One region of the Pseudorhodoferax sp. LjRoot39 genome, then DNA from elsewhere that is predicted to be linked to it. Evidence: predicted binding sites of a transcription regulator. Region 1 holds the regulator's gene; each other region holds the start of a gene.
What was found. Region 1 encodes LexA, which represses DNA repair genes until DNA is damaged. Its sites were predicted from a motif close to ACTGTATNNNNATACAGT; they were not measured.
Positions count from the first base shown of each region.

Region 2: the regulator LexA is predicted to act here: its motif matches at 2,440-2,457, upstream of ACSQ4M_RS30280 (DNA topoisomerase IV subunit B).
Region 3: the regulator LexA is predicted to act here: its motif matches at 1,664-1,681, upstream of imuA (translesion DNA synthesis-associated protein ImuA).

Region 1 covers NZ_CAXUQL020000001.1:5,357,891-5,361,754, forward strand. The annotation lists gene adk (adenylate kinase) at 1-271, shown strand, start outside; gene ACSQ4M_RS24985 (asparaginase) at 273-1,238, opposite strand; gene lexA (transcriptional repressor LexA) at 1,342-2,031, shown strand; gene ACSQ4M_RS24995 (hypothetical protein) at 2,156-2,443, shown strand; gene ACSQ4M_RS25000 (D-2-hydroxyacid dehydrogenase family protein) at 2,529-3,536, shown strand; gene ACSQ4M_RS25005 (hypothetical protein) at 3,569-3,864, opposite strand, start outside.
Region 2 covers NZ_CAXUQL020000001.1:6,483,462-6,487,325, reverse strand. The annotation lists gene dapA (4-hydroxy-tetrahydrodipicolinate synthase) at 1-408, opposite strand, end outside; gene ACSQ4M_RS30295 (class I SAM-dependent methyltransferase) at 468-1,034, opposite strand; gene ACSQ4M_RS30290 (hypothetical protein) at 1,031-1,159, opposite strand; gene ACSQ4M_RS30285 (MFS transporter) at 1,162-2,385, opposite strand; gene ACSQ4M_RS30280 (DNA topoisomerase IV subunit B) at 2,490-3,864, shown strand, end outside.
Region 3 covers NZ_CAXUQL020000002.1:183,826-187,689, forward strand. The annotation lists gene ACSQ4M_RS35985 (SOS response-associated peptidase family protein) at 1-385, shown strand, start outside; gene ACSQ4M_RS35990 (H-NS histone family protein) at 416-865, opposite strand; gene ACSQ4M_RS35995 (alpha-ketoglutarate-dependent dioxygenase AlkB) at 1,006-1,353, opposite strand; gene imuA (translesion DNA synthesis-associated protein ImuA) at 1,693-2,490, shown strand; gene ACSQ4M_RS36005 (Y-family DNA polymerase) at 2,432-3,745, shown strand; partial or broken gene ACSQ4M_RS36010 (error-prone DNA polymerase) at 3,793-3,864, shown strand, end outside.

The sequences.
Region 1 (3,864 bases):
GGGCCGCGTCTACCACGTGCGCTTCAACCCGCCCAAGGTCGAAGGCCTGGACGACGTGACGGGCGAGGCGCTGGTGCAGCGCGAGGACGACAGCGAGGCCACCGTGACCAAGCGCCTGGACGTCTACAGCGCGCAGACGCGCCCGCTGATCGACTACTACACCCAGTGGTCCAAGGACGACCCGGCCCACGCGCCCAAGTACCGCAAGATCGACGGCACCGGCAGCGTGGACGAGATCACCGCGCGCGCACTCGCGGCCCTGGCCGCCTGAGTCAGGCGCCCAGCAGGTCCAGCTGCAGCTGGATCCGCGCCTTGACCGGCGACAGCGCCCCGGCCCCGGGCAGCGCGTCGCCCCCTCCTCCCATCACCCGCCCCTGCTCGCAGCGGCTGGCGCGCAGCACGCGCAAGCCCGCTGCCTGTGCGCGCAGCAGGGCCGCTTCCAATGCATGGTGCACGCTGCCATTGCCGGTTGCAGCGACCACGATGCCGCGCGCGCCGTCGCGCACCAGCGCATCGACACCGGCGCCGCTCGCGCCCGCGTGGCTGAACACGATCTCCACCCGCGGCCAGGCCTGCGGCACTGCCGGCAGCCGTGCCAGCAGTCCGGCCGTGGGCACGGTCTGCGGCCAGTCCCGCAACTGGCGCAAGGCGCCCGCCTCCACATAGCCCAACGGGCCGGCGTCCCCCGAGCCGAAGGCGTCCAGCCGGTAGCCGTGCACCTTGCGCACGTCGAACGCTGCATGCACCACGCCGGCACAGACGGCCACCACGCCGTGCGCACCCGGCTGCGCCGCCACGGCGAGCGCGTCGCGCAGGTTCTGCGGCCCGTCCGGCATGGCCGCGTTGGCAGGCCGCATCGCGCACGCCAGCACCACCGGCTTGGCCGGCGCCAGCACCGCCTGCAGGAAGTAGGCCGTCTCCTCCAGCGTGTCGGTGCCGTGCGTGATCACGATGCCCTGCACATCGTCGCGCGCGAGTGCCTCGGCGCAGCGCTGCGCCAGCCGCAGCCACACCGCGGCATCCATGTCCTTGCTGTCGATCTGCGCCACCTGCTCGACCTGCAGCACACAGCCGGGCGGCGCCTCGAAGCCCGCCAACAGCTGCGCCACGCCGACCTGGGCCGCCTGGTAGCCCAGCGTGTCGCCCGCACGCGGCGCCAGGCCCGCGATGGTTCCGCCCGAGCCCAGGACGAGCAGCGTGCGCGGGGATGCCCCTGGAAATACGTCTGGTGCTTGCATGCTTGTAGAAACTGATTGAAAATACAGGTACTGGAAATTTACACAGACCACTGTGTCGCTCCAGCCCATAGGGTAGCTGTACCACGTCGCACAAGGAACTGCCATGCCAGACGCCTCTTCTGCATTTCCGGCCAAGCTCACGGCACGCCAGCAACAGATCCTGGAACTGATCCAGGCCGCCATCGCGAACACTGGCGCCCCGCCCACGCGTGCAGAGATTGCCGCCGAACTGGGCTTCAAGTCCGCCAACGCCGCAGAAGAACACCTGCAGGCCCTGGCGCGCAAGGGCGTCATCGAACTCGTGAGCGGCACCTCGCGCGGCATCCGCCTGCGCAGTGACATGCTGCGCTCGGTCAACGAACGCCGCAGCAAGCAGTTCACGCTGCCCCTGCAGGAATTGGCGCAACTGGCCCTGCCGCTGATCGGCCGCGTGGCAGCGGGCTCGCCCATCCTCGCGCAGGAGCACGTGGACCAGACCTACTACGTGGAAAGCAGCCTGTTCCAGCACAAGCCCGACTACCTGCTGCGGGTGCGCGGCATGTCCATGCGCGACGCCGGCATCATGGACGGCGACCTGCTCGCCGTGCGCGCCACCAAGGATGCCAAGAACGGCCAGATCGTCGTGGCCCGACTCGGCGACGATGTCACCGTCAAGCGCTACAAGCGCACCGCCGACAGCATCGAACTGCACCCCGAGAACCCCGACTACCCCACCATCTTCGTGGAGCCCGGCGACCCCTTCGAGATTGAAGGCCTGGCCGTGGGGCTGATCCGCAACACCATGCTGATGTAGGCCCCCAAGCCTTTTCGCACAGTGTCAGGTGGCGGGCGTCCGCCGCGCAGCGCGCGGCAACCCTGGTGCTGTGCCTTTCAACCAATCCTGCCCCAATCCGCCCGATGGACGGAAGGAGTTTGAAATGGGAATCGCAATGCTGACCGCCGTGCGCGTGGCCCGGTTGCCGCAGTGGTTTGAGGAGTTCGGTCCGCGGCTGGCGGGCCGCCTGCAGCAGCGGCTGCGCCGCCGGTCGTTGCAGGTGGTGCCCGCCGTGGCCCGCCCCACACCGGCCCTGCGCGTGTTGCGCGTGCTGGAGCCGCACCAACCCCGCACGGCGGCGGGCCGCATGGTCATCTCCGGCCGCATGGCCGATGTGTGCGCAGAACTGGACCGCTTGGCCGCAGTGGAATCCGCGTCCACACGGCACTGACGACGCGGCATGGGAGCAGCGCCCAGCGTGGGCGCCATACCCGCTGGCGCCCTGGCGCCATGGGGGCGCGAGGCACAATGGCCGCATGAACATTGTGATCCTCGATGACTACCAGGACGCGGTGCGCAAGCTCGAATGCGCAGCCAAGCTCGAACCCTATGCGGCCAAGGTCTACACCAACACCGTCAAGGGCCTGGGACAGTTGTCGGTCCGGCTGCGTGACGCGGACATCCTTGTGCTGATCCGCGAACGCACCCACCTGAACCGGGCGCTGATCGAGAAACTTCCCCGCCTCAAGCTGATCGCGCAAACAGGGCGCGTCGGCCCGCACATCGATGTGGCGGCCTGCACCGAACGCGGCGTGGCCGTGGCCGAAGGCGTGGGCTCGCCGGTGGCACCGGCCGAACTGACCTGGGCCTTGATCATGGCGGCCACGCGCCGTCTGCCGCAGTACATCGGCAACCTCAAGCATGGTGCTTGGCAGCAATCCGGCATGAAGACCGCCTCCATGCCGCCCAACTTCGGCCTGGGCACGGTGCTGCGCGAACGCACCATGGGCATCTTCGGCTACGGCCGCATCGGCCAGATCGTCAGCACCTATGCACGCGCCTTCGGCATGCGCGTGCTGGTCTGGGGGCGGGCCGGCTCCTGCGAGCGCGCGCTGGCCGACGGCCACCAGATCGCGGCCAGCCAGGAGGAGCTGTTCGCCAACAGCGACGTGCTGTCGCTGCACCTGCGCCTCAACGAGGAGACACGCGGCATCGTCAAGCTCGACGACCTGGCGCGCATGAAGCCGACCTCGCTGCTGGTCAACACTTCGCGCGCCGAACTCATCGAGCCCGATGCGCTGCTGGCCGGCCTGAACCGCGGCCGCCCCGGCATGGCTGCCGTCGACGTGTTCGAAAGCGAACCCATCCTGCAGGGCCACGCGCTGCTGCGTCTGGAGAACTGCATCTGCACGCCGCACATCGGCTATGTGGAACTGCAGAGCTACGAGATGTACTTCAACGCCGCATTCGACAACGTGCTGAACTACATCCGCGGCACGCCCACCAACATCGTCAACCCGGGCTCACTGCAGGTACGCCGCTGAAGGCCTCGAGGGGGCGGTAGCCCCCCGGGACCTCAGCGCGTGGACTTGGGCGCGATGCGCGCCTCGGTGTTCGGATCGAACAGGTCGAAGTCGATCAGGCCGCTGTCGATCTCGGGCTTGTCGGACCTGGCCGGCATGCTGGCGGGCGGGGCCATCGGGGTGGGCGCCGATGCCGGCGCCTCGGCGAACGCGTCATCGTCCAGCAGCGGCAGGTCGATGTCGACCAGCGACAGCTCCGGAAGCGCCGCGACCTCGCCCGTGCTCGTCGACAGGTCGATGTCGAGCTCCAGCCCAGTACCGTCATGCGCTGTTGGCAGAGGAGCCTGCC
Region 2 (3,864 bases), 1.1 Mb from region 1:
GTACAGCACGGTGGGCAGGTCGCCGACGGCTTCGGCGATGGCCTTGAAGTGCTGGTACTGGCCTTCCTGCGTCGGCTTGTTGTAGTAGGGCACGACCTGCAGCTGGCAGTCGGCGCCGACCTTCTTGGCGAAGCGGGCCAGCTCGATGGCTTCCGAGGTGGAATTGGCCCCGCAGCCGGCCATGATGGGCACGCGGCCCTTGGCCTGCTCGACCGAGACGCGGATGATCTCGCAGTGCTCTTCGACATTGACCGTCGGCGATTCGCCCGTCGTGCCGACCACGCCGATGCAGTCCGTGCCTTCGGCGATGTGCCAGTCGATCAGCTTGCGCAGCGTCGGGTAGTCCACGCTGCCGTCTTCCAGCATGGGAGTGACGAGGGCGACGATGCTGCCGGTGATGGGGGTCATGTCCGCGGTCTGAATCGGAAAAACGCGCATTCTACCCAGCCGGTCCGGCTGGGAAGGGGTCAGAGCCGGTGCCGCGCCGGGAGTTCCGCCGGCTGCTCGCGCACCGCTGCGATGCGCTGCACGAAGCGCGGATGGTCGTGCAGGAAGCCGTCTTCGTAGGCCACGACGCGCAGGCCGGTGGTGGCCTGCAGCAGCTCACCCGGGCGCAGCAGGAACTCGGGCCGTGCTGGCCGGCCCACCGTCTCGTTGCCCGATGCGAAGGTCTCGTAGACCAGCACGCCGCCGGGGCCGACTGCGGCCACCACCTCGGTCAGGCGCGGGCGCCAGAGGTAGTTGGTGACGACCACGGCGTCGAACTGGAGGCCCGCCAGCGGCCAGGGGCCGTCTTCAAGTTCGGCCTTCAGCACTTCGGCCCCGGCAGCGGCCAGCGGCGCCAGGCTGGCCAGGGCCTCGGGCGAGCGGTCCACCGCCGTGACGGCGAACCCTTGCGCGTGCAGCCAGTAGGCATGGCGGCCCTGGCCGCAGGCCAGGTCCAGAACCCGGCCGCCGGGCCGGATGAGGTGCGCCCAGCGTTGCACCCAGGCCGACGGCGGGTGGAGCGGGGCGGGCGGCGTGACGGCGCTCAAAAGCAGGCCCAGACTTGGTTGGCGAGCCCCACCATGAACTCGGGCTGCAGGTACATCGCGAACACGCAGGCCAGGGCGGCCAGCGCGATCAACCAGGCCGCGGTCCGGGCAAGGAGATGCGCCATGCTCATGTCGCCTTCAGCGCCGCGCCGCGTTGGATCGCCGCTTCCTTGACCGGCAGGTTCACGAGCCCGGCGAACACGCCCAGCGCGATCGTGATCATCCACACCACGTCGTAGCTGCCCGTGCGGTCGTACAGGTAGCCGCCCAGCCAGACGCCCAGGAAGGAGCCGATCTGGTGCGAGAAGAACACGAAGCCGCCCAGCATGGACAAATGCTGGATGCCGAAGATCGAGGCCACGGCGGCCGTGGTCGGCGGCACCGTGGACAGCCACAGCACGCCCATGGTGGCGGCGAACAGGTAGACGCTCGTGGGCGAGAGCGGCGCCAGGATGAACACCGTGATGACCACGGCGCGCGCGAAGTAGATGAAGGACAGGATGTTCTTCTTGGGCATGCGTTGGCCCAGGGTGCCGGCGATATAGGTTCCGAACACGTTGAACAGGCCCACCAGCGCCAGCGCGTAGCTGGCCACCTGCGGCGACAGGCCGTGGTCCTTGAGGTAGCTGGGCAGGTGCACGCCGATGAAGACGACCTGGAAGCCGCAGACGAAGTAGCCGGCCATGAGCAGCTGGAAGCTCGGGTACTTGAAGGCCTCGGTGAGCGCCTGGCCGATGGTCTGCTCGCGCTTGACCGGCGCCGTGCCCGCGAAACCCGGCTCGCGCAGCGCGAAGGCCAATGGCACGATCAGCAGCGCGGCCGCACCCAGGATCACCAGCGCCTCCTGCCAGCCGAAGCGCGCGATCAAAAAGCCTTCGACCGGCACCATCAGGAACTGCCCGAACGAGCCAGCCGCGGCCGCGATGCCCATGGCCCAGGAACGCCGCTCGGCCGAGACGTTGCGCCCGATCACGCCGAAGATCACGGCGTAGGTGGTGCCGGCCTGGGCCATGCCCAGCAGCACGCCGGTGGACAGCGAGAACGTCAAGGGCGTCGTGGCGTGCGCCATGCCGACCAGGCCCAGCGCGTAGAGCAGTGCGCAGACCAGCAGCACGCGGAAGGCACCGAAGCGGTCGGCCGCCATGCCGGCGAAGATGCCGGCGATGCCCCAGGAGATGTTCTGCACCGCGATGGCCAGCGCGAAGGCCTCGCGCGTCCAGCCGTTGGCCTGCGTGATGGGTTGCAGCCACAGGCCGAAACCGTGGCGGATGCCCATGGACAGCGTCACGATCAGGCCGCCGCAGATCAGGATGCGGGCCAGCGGGAGGCTGGTCTTCGTTGTACTTGTCATGGGCGCGCACTGTAGTGTTTTTGCGTGACCCTTGCCGTCGCCCAGGTGCTCTTCTCTGTATTTGCATCCAGTGATGTCGTTGGACGACCCTACAATCCCGCGCCATGGCAACCCAACCCTCCGCTAAGGCACAGCCGCAGTACGGCGAAGCCTCCATCCGAGTTCTCAAAGGCCTGGAGCCCGTCAAGCAGCGGCCCGGCATGTACACGCGCACCGACAACCCGCTGCACGTGGTCCAGGAAGTGCTGGACAACGCGGCCGACGAGGCCCTGGCCGGCCACGGCAAGCGCATCCGCGTGACGCTGTTCGCCGACGGCTCCGTCGGCATCGACGACGACGGCCGAGGCATCCCCTTCGGCATGCACCCCGAAGAGAACGCACCCGTGATCGAACTCGTCTTCACGCGCCTGCACGCGGGCGGCAAGTTCGACAAGGGCAAGGGCGGCGCCTACAGCTTCTCCGGTGGCCTGCACGGTGTCGGCGTGTCCGTCACCAACGCACTGGCCAAACGCCTGGAAGTCACGAGCCACCGCGAGGGCCAGGTGGCCCGCCTGGTGTTCGCCGACGGCGACGTGACAGAGGCGCTGGTCGTGCGCAAGGCCGGCGAGGGCGACCGCCGCACCGGCACCTCGGTGCGCGTGTGGCCCGACGCCAAGTACTTCGACAGCGAAGCCCTGCCGATGAACGAGCTGGCCCACCTGCTGCGCAGCAAGGCCGTGCTGATGCCCGGCGTCACGGTCTCGCTGACGGTCGAGAAAACCCGAGACAGCCAGACCTGGCAGTACAAGGGCGGCCTGACCGACTACCTCTCGCAGACGCTCAACGCCGACCCGGTGATCCCGCTGTTCGAGGGCGAGGGCTATGCCGACAGCAACGAGACCTTCGCCGAAGGCGAGGGCGCGCAGTGGTCGGTGGCCTTCACCGAAGAAGGCCAGGTGGTGCGCGAGAGCTACGTCAACCTGATCCCCACCAGCGCTGGCGGCACGCACGAGGCCGGCCTGCGCGAAGGCCTGTTCACGGCCGTCAAGAGCTTCATCGAGCTGCATTCGCTGCTGCCCAAGGGCGTCAAGCTGCTGCCCGAGGACGTGTTCGCGCGCGCCAGCTACGTGCTGTCGGCCAAGGTGCTGGATCCGCAGTTCCAGGGCCAGATCAAGGAGCGGCTGAACTCGCGCGACGCCGTGCGCCTGGTGGCCAGCTTCGTGCGCCCAGCGCTCGAACTCTGGTTGAACCAGCATGTGGACTACGGCAAGAAATTGGCCGAGCTGGCCATCCGCGCCGCGCAGACGCGCCAGCGCGCCGGCCAGAAGGTCGAGAAGCGCAAGGGCTCGGGCGTGGCCGTGCTGCCCGGCAAGCTGACCGACTGCGAAAGCCGCGACACCTCGCACAACGAGGTCTTCCTGGTCGAGGGCGACTCGGCCGGCGGCAGCGCCAAGATGGGCCGCGACAAGGAATGCCAGGCCGTGCTGCCGCTGCGCGGCA
Region 3 (3,864 bases), on a different contig from region 1:
CGGCGTGGTCATCCTGAGCGCCTTCTATGAGCATGTGCCGCGGTACCGGCTTGAGAACCGCCCCCCAACGGAAGCGCCAGGCACGGTGCAGCTGGAGTTCCGGCCCGACCAGCCGCAGGACATGCTGGCGGCCTGCGTGTGGTCTCGCTGGTCCAGGCCCGGTCAGCCCGATCTGGTGTCGTTCGCGATCATCACCGAAGATCCGCCGCCGGAAATCGCTGCCGTGGGCCACGACCGGTGCATCTGCCCCATCCAGCCCGAAGATCTGGACGCCTGGCTGCGGCCATCACGCCAAGAGGTTGACGCGCAGGATGCGATCCTCGACAGGCGTGTGCGTCCGTACTACACGCATGCGGTTGTGCCCCCGGCCGGGCGCACGTCCTAGCAGACGCGCACGCGCTCTGCAGTCGCGCGGCTACGCCTTCTCGGCCAGGTGGGCCCGACGGGCGACGTCCTGAAACTCTCGCAGAGGATCGCCTTGATCTCGACCTGCCGCGTCTTGCACAAGAAAGTCGTCAAGATGGGCACCGGCCGTCAAGGCCTCACGCAGCCAACGCGGACGGGGGCCTCGGCCTGTCCAGGCCTCGCCGGTCGCGGCGTTGCGGTACTTCGTCTCGATGTGCCGCGGCGTCCCCTGCGTGCGTAGCGGCAAGTCGACGTTCGGCGCTCGGAGGACTGCCGGAGCAGGCTCCGCCTTGTGTAGCGCCGATTCGACATCACGCAGCACGGTGGCCGGGCTCACCTGAAACTCGACCGCCAGCTCGGCAATGCGCCTCCTGGCGTTCTCTCGTTCCTGCAGCCAGGTCGTGTGCAGGAGCTGGTCGACCCTGGCCAGTTCAGTCTTCAGTTCATTCAGAGTCGTCATCGCAAAACAGTTTGGTGCAGAGCGGCATTTTCTCAGGCGGCGCGCCAGGTCAGCGCGCGACCTGCCGCCGCATGTGCCAGCGGCGATGCCGAGGCCCGCTGCAGGATGGACAGCGGCACAGCAGCTGCTGTGCATTGGGATCACGACATGGCAGCCACAGGCGTGCGGAAAGTGATGGACCAGCGGCGGCCCTTCACAGGCGGCACGCAGTGCTGCCAGCCCCACCGCGCTGCTCCCTCCATCTTGTAGATCGAGCGCGGCGCAACGGTCAGCTGCACGGCATGGCGCTTGGCTATTTCATCGGGCGGAAAGGGGCGGAACCGCAGCACGGCATCGTTGCCGAGCGAGACGCCGGCAACGACCTCGAAGTCGGGCACATCGCGATGCCAGCCCAGCGGCGTTCCCGGCGCGTACTCGGCCACGAGGACTTGCACCAACTTCTGCGGTGACACGCCCAGCCACGTAGCCACACGGTCACGCAGCGGCACCAGGCGCTGGTCCAGGGCAGGTGCGGCCGCAGCGTGTTCGTCTCGAAATCGTAGCTGCCGCCAAAGCTCATGACCTGGCGACGCGCGAGGTATTCCTTGTACTTCGCAGGGTGCAGCGGCAGCGTCCCGATCACTTCGAGCAGCTGGGCTTCTTCCGTCCGTGACAGGAAGTCGGGCTGGTACCGAAGGCCGGGGATCGCGCCGACGTCCTCGTCGGCAAACAGGTCGTTCTGCATCTTTGCGGATGACGTCGGCTGGCTTGCGGCATCGAATTCAACGCCGCCGACAGACACAGCCTTCTGATCGTGATACTGTATTGATGTACAGTTATTCTAGATCATGGCCGCCGTTCCTGCCTTCAACGTTCCACGCACCGCCAACGATGGCTGTGGGCCGCTGCAGCTCGCACGGCACGTCGCAGAAGCGATCTGGCGTGGCGATGAGCTCGGCCACCAAGTCGTTGAGACCGTGGCGTCGGGATGGACGGCGCTGGATGCGGAGCTGCCGGGTGGCGGCTGGCCGCGCCGTTCGGTCACCGAAGTCCTTGCGGCGCAGCCGTCCGTCAGCGAGTGGCGGCTTCTCACGCCTGCGCTGAGCCAAGTCGTTCAGGTTGGCGGCCAGGTCGTGGTCATCGGCCCGCCCCGACACCCGCACTTGCCTGGCCTGCAGCACATGGGCCTGGACGAGCGCCAATTCATCTGGATCGAAGCCGATGCTCCCGCAGAGCGGCTGTGGACCACCGAGCAGCTCATCAAGTCGAACGCGGCCGGGGCCGTAATCGCCTGGCTGCCGAAAGTCCGATCGGACCAGCTACGGCGGCTGCAGGTGTGCGCGCTCGCGTGTGAAGGGCCGGTGTTTCTCTGCCGCCCCGAGGCTGCACGACATGAAGCGTCCGCGGCGCCGCTGCGCGTCCACGCCGAGCCGGGAGACGACTGGGACCTCTCCGTGCGCATCCTCAAGCGTCGCGGGCCGCCGCACGAGCAGCCCCTGGTGCTGCCATCCATCCCCGGAGGCCTGGCCTCCGTGCTGACGCCGCGCATGCGGCGTTCGACATCTCCTGCTCGTCGCGAGGCCCCCCATGAGCTTGTGGGCAGCCCTGTTGTTGCGCTCCGACCCCAGCACGCCGCCATCGGATGAGCAGCTGCGCGGACTTTCGACATGGGCGCTTCAGTTCTCGCCGCGCGTGGCCATCGTTGAAGACGCAGTGGTGCTCGAGGTGGAGGGGAGCGTGCGTCTGCACGGCGGCCGCCGCGCGCTGCGCGACCGTATCGTTGGACAGGCTGCCGAACTGGACGCACGCCAGGTCGCCTGGGCGCCTACCAGCTTGGGCGCGATCGCTTTCGCACGCGCCGGCAAAGAGAACGGCGTACGTGGTCCGGTGACGGCCATGCTCGATGCGCTGCCGATGGATGTGATCGCAGCCGTGCGGCCGCACCTGACCACGCTGACGCAGCTGGGTTGCCGCATCCTCGGCGATGTGCGCGCCTTGCCGCGTGGCGGCATCAGCCGCCGCTTCGACAAGAGCTTGTTGCTGGCGATGGACCAGGCCTACGGGCTCAGGCCAGAAGCCCATGTCTGGGAAGTGCTGCCGGAGACCTTTCGCGCGCGGCAGGAACTGATGTCGCGCGTGGACACCGCTCCCGCGCTGCTGTTCGGTGCGCGCCGGCTCGTCATCCAGCTGTGCGGTTGGCTCGCGGCCAGGCACTCGGGCACCAGCGCCTTCGTCTTGCGATGGATGCACGACGCCATGCGCCCGCGAGGGGCAGGGGAGGGTGGCGAGCTGACCATTCGCACGGCCTCGGCGATGCGGGACCCGGAGCATTTGTGCCGACTGCTGGCGGAAAACCTGGCCAAGACCAAGCTGGCCGCGCCGGCGGGCGACATCGAGCTGGAAGCCTTGGACGTCCATCCCCTGGAGGAGCTCAGCAAGTCCCTGCTTCCTGATGCCGCCCAGTCGGGCGAGTCGATGACCTTGGTGCTGGAGCGCGTTGCGGCACGCTTGGGTCCGGACAAGGTTCGGCGGCCCGTGCTCGTGGAAGACCATCGCCTGGAGTGGCAGACGCACTGGCAGCCAGCTCCGCTGCCCTTGCCGAAGAAGAGGGCGCGGCGCAGCCGGTTTCCGCAGCCCAACTTCATCCTGCCGACACCGCTGCGCCTGGCCATGCGTGGCGACCAGCCGATGTACCAGGGTGTCCTGCAGCTGCGGGTCGGCCCGCACCGCATCGAAGGCGGCTGGTGGCATCGCATCAAGGACGTGGACGCCGAGACCACGGCCACGGTCGTGCGCGACTACTGGGTCGCGCGCAGCCCTCGGGCCGGCTTCCTGTGGGTCTTCCACGAGCATCTCGGCGGCGATGCAGCAGCCTGGTACCTGCACGGGTCGTTCTCGTGAGCACCGACCAGCGCACCGGCATTCCCGGCTATGCCGAGCTGCGGTGCATGTCCAACTTCAGCTTCCTGAAGAGCGCAAGTTGGCCAGAGGAGCTCGTCGAGCGCGCGCAAAAGCTGGGC